DNA from 3 places in the Pelorhabdus sp. sgz311001 genome. Region 1 is predicted to be linked to each of the others. Evidence: riboswitches for the same ligand, from Rfam matches in the RefSeq annotation. Region 1 holds a riboswitch; each other region holds the start of a gene.
The links. A riboswitch is a leader RNA that binds a small molecule or an ion and turns the genes downstream of it on or off. The one in region 1 is predicted to bind glycine.

Region 1 (3,280 bases):
AACACATAGGCGGAAAAACTTTGCCGTTGCTCACAAATCGCCCCGACAACATAGCCCATAAGCCCGACAATCACGAGCGTAAAAGGCGCCCACAAAAACCAGCCGCCAACTACATCAAACAGAGCCATGCCAATGCCGCCAGCTACAGCGCCGAACCAGCGACCGTAAAGAATTGCCATAATAAAAAGCGGTACATTGCCTAAATGAATGAGTCCGCCATTTGCCGCAATGGGCAAGCGTATATTGACAAAAGAAGTGCAAATAAACACTAGAGCGATGCCTAAAGCTGCCATAACTAATTGTTTCGTTTGATACCTTGAAGATTGTCTCATGTTAAAATGCCTGCCTTATCGAAAAATAAAATATTTATCTACCATATCACACGAAACAACTTTACACAATAGGCAAATCCCTAAATTAAGCTAAACTGCTTTCTCCATCCTCGGCTTCTTTCGTTCTGCTCTTCGCGGCTTTATAAATCACGCCAAGCATAATAAACCATACTGGCGTCACAAACAGAGCAACGCGTGTTTCTTCATTTAATGCCAAGGTGACTAATACAAAGGCAAAGAAAGCTAAAATAATATAATTAATCACAGGGTACAGTGGCATTTTAAATTTATTTTTTGCCGCAAGCTCTGGTCGCGTTTTACGATATTTCAAATGACAGATCGTGATCATCGCCCAGATAAAAATGAAGCAGAACGTCGAAATACTGGTAATCAAGACAAAGACGCTTTCTGGCATAATATATTGCAGAATCACGGCTAATAGTATAACGAAAGCCGAAAAGAGCGTAGCATTCGCCGGTACTTGATTGGAGGTTAATTTTTTCATCGATTCTGGTGCATTACTTTCTCGTGCCAAAGCATAAACCATGCGGCTCGTACTAAAGATACCGCTATTGCAAGCCGATGCCGCCGAAGTTAACACAACAAAATTAACAATCGTTGCTGCCGCGGTAATCCCGATCGCCGAGAAAACCTGCACGAAAGGACTTTTTGCCGGACTGAGCGCCGTCCAGGGATAAATACTCATAATGACAAAGAGAGCGCCAAAGTAAAATACAATAATTCTGAGCGGAATATGATTAATGGCCTTCGGAATGACCTTTTCGGGGTTTTCCGTTTCCCCTGCAGTCAAACCAACTAATTCAATGCCCGTAAACGCAAATACCACCATTTGGAAAGACAGAATGAACCCGCTGATTCCATTAGGAACCCAGCCGCCATAGCTCCACAGATTAGCAAAGCTTGACGGGCCAGCGTCAGTCGCAAACCCTTTGATAACCATAAACGAACCAATTACAATAAGTGCTAAAATCGCCACAACTTTAATCAAAGCAAACCAAAATTCCATTTCACCAAAATGCTTTACCGCCGTCAAATTCATAATCAGTAGCACAACTAAAATCATGAGACTGGGAACCCATTGCGCGATATTGGGAAACCAATACTGAATATACAGCCCCGCGGCCGTCACATCGGCCATCGCCAAGGAAATCCAACAAAACCAGTACGTCCAACCCGTAATAAAGGCAGCGCCGTTACCCATATAGTCGCGGACAAAATCCACAAACGAATGATATTTGCTGTTAGACAGTAGCAATTCGCCTAGCGCCCGCATTACAAAAAAACAGATCGTGCCTGTAATCATATAGGCAAATAAAATCGATGGCCCCGCTAAGTGAATCGAACGACCTGAGCCGAGAAACAAGCCTGTTCCAATCGCCCCGCCAATGGCCAGCAGCTGAACATGACGATTTTTCAGCCCCCGTGATAAAGTTTGTTCTTCTGACATATGTATCCCGCCTTCCCTTCTGTTACTACGTGCCAAATACCAGCCTCGAGAAAAACAGAAAGAGGCCAAATTATAAAAATTTGGCCTCAAAATAAAACAGCAAGAAAATAGCTTTGTCTGCTCTGTCCTTTTACCTGAGAGATTCACTGATTTAGTATCAGCTTGCTCCTTCGGTGCTCAATTGAGGCTCTCCAGAGGTTCGTCCAGTAACGGTTCTTTTGCCTGAAAGCATAACATCTTCGGCGGATTATTGCTAATCTCTCTCCCGTTACCTTCATACGAAGTTCGGTATTCACTTTGATAGTACAGTTACATACTTTAGCACTCTTCATAGAAATTGTCAACCTTAAACAAACATTTTTCTTTTCTGTGCGTATATGAGCTACAATAAATCCTTAGCGTTAGCCAATAGCTTACTGTCCCAGCCAATATCTTTGATCGCTACTTTAGCGAACAGGCTCCAGAAAGCCTTCCTCTAAACACACGGCAACTGCTAAAGTTTTCACCTTGTCGGCAAACTTAATATCGAGACTCACCGCATTGAGCGCCGTAATCTGGCCCTCACCGAACCGGGCATGTCTGACCCTAGCCCCTACCTTCAGCCCCTCGCGCTTACGAATGGCGGTAGGCGATAAAACTTTTGCTGGCTGAGTTGGCACTAGCCGCGTGCTTGCAAAGGGACTTCTCACTGGCTGACGCTTCGGCTGCAACGCTTGCGGCGATGGCGCCTTGGGCGGCGTTACCATATGGCGTATGGCCATAACAAACTGCGACTCACTGACTTTTTCCTGATCCCGCTTCTCATAAGTGATCAATTGAAGTTGGTGCCTAGCTCGCGTCATAGCTACATAAAAGAGACGAACCGCCTCGGCCATAGCAGCTGGCTTTCCTTGCTGTTTCTCCATTACATCGCTGGCGGCAGGAATAATTCCCTCAATTAAATCAATCATATAGACCTTGTCAAACTCCATTCCTTTCGCGCTATGAAAGGTCGACAGAGTCACTTGATGATCTTTTTTCTGTCTCGCCTGCTTAGTCACAGTTTCTAGATGTTTCAAGCGGTTGGCAAAGGCTTCGACACTATCAAGTCCTGATGCAATCTCCTCGAGTGTGTTTAAAATGCCCAAGAGATATTCCTTGCGAAACCCCAGTCGGTCACACATTCGATCTAAGGCCTTGTCGTAACCAAGCTGATGGCGAATTGCCGCAATGGCTGCCAGAGGCTTTTTTTCTTTTAAAGAAATAATTACGTCCCGGCAACTTTCAATAAGCGGCCACTGATAGTCCTGCAGCGGCACATGACGGAGTAAATTCTGAAATACCGACTCGTGATTTCCCAATTCTTTTACGGCTTCCAGCTGCTGCTTCGTAATATAGCCGTTCATCTTCGCAAAGATCTTTTCAAAAATATCAATTCGTTTATCAGAGTAACTGAGTCGCATAAAGTTTAAAATATCAGCCACGACCCAGTGAGAGAAAA
Region 2 (3,280 bases), on a different contig from region 1:
ACAGCAGCCTGCCTTGCCGGATTCTGGCCAAGACCAGCCTGCAATACATTGCCCATAATCACTTCATCAACAAGCTCTGGATTCACTTTTGCTCGGCACAAGGCTTCACGAATTACGATTTCCCCCAGTTCTACCGCCGACAGTGACGCCAATGAACCATTGAAACTGCCAACAGCCGTACGTACAGCACTCACAATAACTGCTTCTTTCATTAAAATACCCCCTCACAGTTTTCTCTCTTATTCTGGCAAGAGTCCCTTTGGCTCTCACCATCTTTATATTGCAAGATCCATACCAGCTTTTCCGACAAAAATTAGACTTGGCTTTATTTGCAGAAAAACCGTTCAAAATATACGTTTTCTTTCAAATAATCTGAAAATTAAAATGACAACTTTGTCTAATATGTCTATTATTTTGTTCGTATTATGTCTTGTTTTTCGTCATTTCTGTCTACATACTGCAATTCCCGATAATTCTCCAAAAAGTTCACTGTCTTATCAAGTATATTTTTTCACAAAATATGTAAGAGCAGCAGGAATTCTAAATCATTCCTGCTGCTCCTATTTTTACAAAATTTCTTGTATTATATTCTCGTCTATCGCTAAATCAGGGATTGACTGTCGCTTTAAAGACTTGTTTGCCATCTTTCATTTCGATGATTACCGCATTTTTTACGGCATCATGCGTCGCATTCAATGTAATATTTCCCGTAATTGCAGCAAAATCTTTTGTCGCCGCCAAAGCTTCACGGATCTTCGCCGGCTCTAAACTATTAGCCTGCTGAATGGCATGAATCAGAACATTAGCTGCATCATAGCCAAGTACCGCCATGGCATCAGGCGATTGGCCATATTCTTGTTTATAGGCAGCCACAAAAGCCTGCGATGTGGGATTTGTGTTATCAACCGCATAATGGTTCGTGAAATAAGTATTGTTAAGCGCTTCTGGCGTAGCAATCTCTACGAGTTTAGGCGAATCCCAACCATCGCCGCCAAGCATGGGCGATGTGATTCCAAGTTCTCTAGCTTGTTTTACAATCTTGCCTACCTCTTCATAATAACCAGGCACATAAATAATATCAGCATGTAATCCTTTTACTTTCGTCAAAATCGTTTTGAAATCCTGATCTTTCTGCAAATACGCTTCTTCAGCAAGCACGGCGCCGCCACCCTTAGTAAAGGCATTCTTGAAGAAAGCGGCCAACCCTTTACTATAGTCACTGCTGTTATCGACAAGAATAACAGCGCTCTTCAGTTTCAAATTATTTAAAACAAAGTTGGCGCCAACGGTCCCCTGGAAAGGATCAATAAAGCAAACTCGAAAAGTATAATCCTTTACCTTACCAGTGCCTTCGTCGACTGTTACTTTGGGATTTGTCGCCCCCACTGCCAACAGCGGTACTTTTACCGACTCAGCTACGCTCGAAGCGGCAATGGCGTTAGAACTAGAAAAGATACCGGTAACAGCTGCTACACGATCTTGTGTCGCTAGTTTCGTCATGGCATTAGCCGATTCAGACGGCTCGCTTTTATTATCAGCCACTACGGCTTTAATTTGTTTTCCCAAGACGCCACCTTTCGCGTTCGCTTCTTTAATCGCTAGCTTCGCACCATTCGTAGTAGAATTTCCCATGGTAGCGTTGCCGCCTGTTAATTCATTCAGTAGACCAATTTGCACTTCATTGGAAGAACTAGCGCCACAGCCCCCTAAAAAACTGGCTGCCATCAGTACCAAAAGCGCCGCTGTCATACTCCGAAACCATTTTTTCCCCATCTCAAAATCTCTCCTTTTACAGCTATCGCTGCTTTCTTTACTGATCTGCGATGTACCTTACATGCAGCGATGCCAAAAAGCTCCCCCAAAAACAAACAGAGTCAAATCAGCTATGATTTGACTCTGGAATCACAAAGAAAATACGAATAAAACAAACTAAACACATTCGCACTTTTTGTCTCTGTCCTTTTGCCTGAGAGCTTTGCCAGCAATTCTGCTGTATTTCACCTTCGGCGTCCGATGCGCTCGGATCTCTCCAGAGTCCCGTCCCTTTACGATATCACCCAATTTTATGAGTACCTGAGAGTTTTACTCCTTCGGCGGGCTGATTCAGCCTCTCTCTCGCAAACTTCATCCGGAAATATGTAGTTTTAGTGTGTACATCGAAAACGTTTATAATTATAAAACAAGACAGCTTAATATGCAAGTGTAATTAAATATAAAATTACACAGAAAATTTTTCTACGGCTGTCTTTAGATCTACAGCAAGATCAGCTAACCGTTTACTTGCCGATGCAATTTCCGCCATAGATGCAGCTTGTTCCTCTGTAGCGGCAGAAACAGTTTCAGCTTCCGCGGCTGTCTTACGACTCACGGTATCGACACCGTGAATTTCCTTAGCTACTGATTTGCTATGATCCGCCATTGTTTGGATCGAATCAGAAATCCCCTTCATCTGCTCTGATAAAGCTACAATGGCTATCATAATATTTTCCAGGGTTTTCCCAGCAGAATTCACGACTTCCCGACCAACGCGCACCCCTTCTGTACCAAGCTGTACCGCAGCAATCGCCTGATCCATATTCGTTTGATTTTCCTGAATCAGTAAAGTAACTTTCTGGGCAGCCTGATTGGATTGCTCAGCTAATTTCCTTACTTCTTCCGCTACGACGGCAAACCCACGGCCTTGCTCGCCGGCACGAGCCGCCTCAATTGCGGCATTCAAGGCCAATAAATTCGTTTGACCAGCAATTTCCGAAATCATTTCCACGATCGGACGAATTGCATCTGAGCCTTTTGCTAATTGTTCAATCGCGGCGGCTACTGCTTGTGACCCCGAATTAATCTGTTCCATTTGCCCTACAGCCTGTCCAACCGCTTTCTGACCAATTTCAGCCTCTTTCGCCGTATTTTGAGCAATTCCCGCAGCAGCTTGAGCCGTCTCAGCTATTTGAGCTGTGCGATTCGACATGTTATCAATAATTTCAGCGATATGAGTCGCCGAAGCAGCCGTTGCCGCCATACCGCCAGCAATTTCCGTAATAGAATGAGCCACTAAATTCGAAGCCTGCGCCGATTGATCCGCGCTTTCCCTAAGCTGACTGCCTGAACTATTCACTGCCTCCGCTTGCTCTTTCACCCGCTGCACAAGCTGACACAGCGTAAGACGCATATCCGCAAAACTTTGCGCCAGTTGTCCCAGTTCATCGTCTGACTGCACTTTCGACGCAACAGGGCACAGATCCCCTCGGGCCAAAAGCTGGCATTCATCGCGAATCCATTGAAT
Region 3 (3,280 bases), on a different contig from region 1:
TCTGCGGTCATATGGGCGTGTATAATACGTTGGCACTAGCAGCTGGCGGAATTCATAGCCCGGCCGATGCGGCTAAGTTTGCGAAAAATGAAGTTGTTGTTGAAAATGGTCGCCTTACAGGCATGACGAAAGAAACGACAAATTTTTATCTTTGGTCTAAGGTTGTCTATAGTGATGCAGAAATGCGGGCGGCTCTAAAAAAATCCAATGATTTACTCTTGAAAACAGGCATTACATCGATTCATGATCCCGGTGAATTTGGCGCACAATCATTTCAGTTGATGCAGCAAGCTTGCTATAATGGGGAGTTCAAGCCTAGGGTCTATGCGATGCTGCACAGTGTTTTTGGTAAGCCTTTTTCTAAAAAACTCTGCGATGATTTTTTGGCGCTGGGACTGCAAAGCGGGATTGGCGACGAAAGATTTAAACTAGGTACGTTGAAAATTATGATTGACGGCGGTACTAGCGGCCCGTCCTGTGCGACCCGCCAGCCTTACAGTCATAATGAGAAGCTGCCAGGAATTTTGACCTGGACCCAGGATGAGGTTAACGCTATGATTGCGACGGTACATACGGCGAATTGTCAAATGACAGCCCATGCTGTAGGCGATTTGGCAGTAGAAATGATGCTTACAGGCTATGAGCAGGCAGCGGCGAAGTATCCCCGTGAGGATTGTCGCCACCGTATTGAGCATTGCGCTTTAACTGATGAAGCGCTGATTGCTCGTATGGCTTCCCTTGCAATTATTCCTGTCTCAAATCCGGCATTTATGACGATTAACGGTAGTGACTATCGCCGTTACTATGGCGATAGAGCCGATTATATGTTTGCGGCGAGAAGCTATATTGACGCGGGGCTGCGACCGGTAATCGGTAGTGATGCGCCAACTTGCGAAGAGAGTGTGATGCGCGGCATTGACGGCTCTGTCAATCGCCGGGATCGACGAACCGGGGAAGTGATTGGCGCTAACCAAAAGATTACTGTGGCAGAAGCGTTGCGGCTGTACACGATTAACGGCGCCTATGCGAGCTTTGAAGAAAACATCAAGGGAAGTATTGAAGTGGGAAAACTGGCTGATCTTGTTGTTCTCTCCGAAGACATTCTAGCTTATCCCGAGGAACAGTTGATGGATATTCAAGTGGACCTTACCATGATTGATGGCGAGGTAGTTTATGAACGGCTGGAAGGCTAGAATATTCTCAATTTGATAAGAAATCTTTTAACGAAGTGAATTGACAGAAAATATTTCCTCTCATATACTTAAAAAAAGACGGTTTTACAGCTTTACTATTTTAAAACTTTATAACTAGGAATGATGACTGCGGGAGAGACGCCTTCGAGGCGCACCGAAGGAGCAAAGCTTTGTTCAAACTCTCAGGTAAACAAACTGCAGCCGGACCAGACTCTGGAGAGCACACAACGATGTGTCACCGATGGGGACTCCGTCAGGAGTAAATCTCTCAGGTAAAAGGACAGAGAACAAGAGTGAAACTACACTGTTGTTCTCTGTCCTTTTTGTGTGCTCTAAAATCAATGGTATTTTCTTCATTAAAATGATAGGAGTGATGTAAGTGACGGCAAAACGAACCCCTCTCTACGAAACCCATTTGCGTTATGGTGGTCGAATCGTGGAATTTGGCGGCTGGTCGCTGCCAGTTCAGTACAGCGGGATTAAAGAAGAGCATCTGGCAGTGCGGACGAAGGCGGGACTGTTTGATGTGTCCCATATGGGAGAATTTCTGGTCACAGGGAAAGATGCTCTAGATTTTTTGCAAAAAGTAGTGACAAATGACGTAGCGAGATTACAAGAGAACCAGATTCTTTATTCACCCATGTGTTATAACGACGGCGGCACTGTTGATGATTTGCTTATTTATAAATATTCGGCTGAGCAGTATCTGGCGGTAGTGAACGCGGCGAATATTGACAAGGATTGGGCCTGGATGGAAGAAAATAAGGCTGGTTTTGCTGTTACGCTAGAAAACCTGTCAGATCAGACAGCCCAACTGGCGCTGCAAGGGCCTGTGGCTAAAAAGATTCTTGCCAACCTGACGGATGCTCCCTTAGCGGATCTCACCTATTACTGGTTTTGGCCGGAAGTGATTGTTGCAGGCAAGAAGGTACTATTGTCTCGCACTGGTTATACCGGCGAAGATGGATTTGAATTATACTGCGCACCTGAGGATGCTGCCGATCTATGGGAAGCGATCATGGAAGTTGGTAAGCCTATGGGGCTTTTGCCAGCAGGTCTTGGTTGTCGCGATACACTGCGCTTTGAAGTCTGCTTTCCTTTATATGGTCATGAATTGACCGCAGAAATTACGCCGATCGAGGCGGGAATTGGCTTTTTTGTAAAAGTTGATAAAGAAAATTTTAATGGGAAAGAAGTGTTGGCAAAGCAAAAACAAACGGGGCCGCAGCGCAAACTGGTGGGGATTGAAATGGTCGGCCGCGGTGTGGCTAGAGCGGAATATCCCGTCTTTTGCGGCGAAGAAAGAATTGGCCAGATTACAACAGGCTCTTATGGACCGTCCCTAGATAAAAATCTCGGACTGGCTTTAATCAACAGTGAGTATGCCCAAATCGGTCAGGAGCTTTTTGTGGAGATTCGTGGTAAAAAAATTGCTGCCCAAGTGATTTCAAAACCATTTTATAAACGGGAGGAGAAATAATGATGAACATTCTAGCAGAATTAAAGTATTCGAAAGATCATGAGTGGGTTCGGGTTGAAGGCGATATGGCTTATATTGGTGTAACCGATTTCGCACAAGCACAGTTAGGTGATGTTGTGTTTGTCGAGCTGCCAGAAGAAGGTCGCGAACTAACAGCTGGTGACAGTTTCTCTGTCATTGAATCAGTAAAGGCTGTTTCGGATATTTATGCGCCAGTTAGCGGGAAAATCGTAAAGGTCAATATGGGGCTAGAAGATGCGCCAGAATTGATCAATCAAGATCCTTACGGTGAAGGCTGGATTGTTGCTGTAGAAATTTCCAACTTGGCTGAACTTGACGCTCTGTTAGACAGTACAGCCTACGAAGAACTTGCGGCCGAAGGGGGCCACTAATATGGCCTGGAGCTATTTGCCTCATACGGAAGAAGACCGTCAGGCGATGCTTCAGGCGATTGGCGCTTCTAAGATCGCTGATTTGTTTGAAGATGTGCCAGAGCGTGTTAGGTTGCAAGGTGATTTGCCCCTGCCAGCGCCCTTGTCGGAGCACGAGCTTGCCAGTCATTTACGGCAGCTTGCGCAAAAAAATGATAATCTACAGGATTTTACTT

Region 2: linked by a shared signal. The riboswitch ahead of AC0MXB_RS10200 (ABC transporter substrate-binding protein) and the one ahead of AC0MXB_RS06805 (amino acid permease) in region 1 are both predicted to bind glycine.
Region 3: linked by a shared signal. The riboswitch ahead of gcvT (glycine cleavage system aminomethyltransferase GcvT) and the one ahead of AC0MXB_RS06805 (amino acid permease) in region 1 are both predicted to bind glycine.

What each region holds. Positions count from the first base shown of each region.
Region 1 is NZ_JBVXUT010000002.1:157,788-161,067, forward strand. It holds gene AC0MXB_RS06800 (ECF transporter S component) at 1-332, opposite strand, end outside; gene AC0MXB_RS06805 (amino acid permease) at 418-1,800, opposite strand; glycine riboswitch at 1,921-1,997, opposite strand; glycine riboswitch at 2,001-2,078, opposite strand; gene AC0MXB_RS06810 (ATP-dependent helicase) at 2,247-3,280, opposite strand, start outside.
Region 2 is NZ_JBVXUT010000003.1:316,824-320,103, forward strand. It holds gene AC0MXB_RS10195 (acetyl-CoA C-acetyltransferase) at 1-212, opposite strand, end outside; gene AC0MXB_RS10200 (ABC transporter substrate-binding protein) at 607-1,773, opposite strand; glycine riboswitch at 1,945-2,043, opposite strand; glycine riboswitch at 2,056-2,128, opposite strand; gene AC0MXB_RS10205 (methyl-accepting chemotaxis protein) at 2,219-3,280, opposite strand, start outside.
Region 3 is NZ_JBVXUT010000004.1:155,781-159,060, reverse strand. It holds gene AC0MXB_RS11775 (amidohydrolase) at 1-1,193, shown strand, start outside; glycine riboswitch at 1,314-1,401, shown strand; gene gcvT (glycine cleavage system aminomethyltransferase GcvT) at 1,573-2,673, shown strand; gene gcvH (glycine cleavage system protein GcvH) at 2,676-3,065, shown strand; gene gcvPA (aminomethyl-transferring glycine dehydrogenase subunit GcvPA) at 3,067-3,280, shown strand, end outside.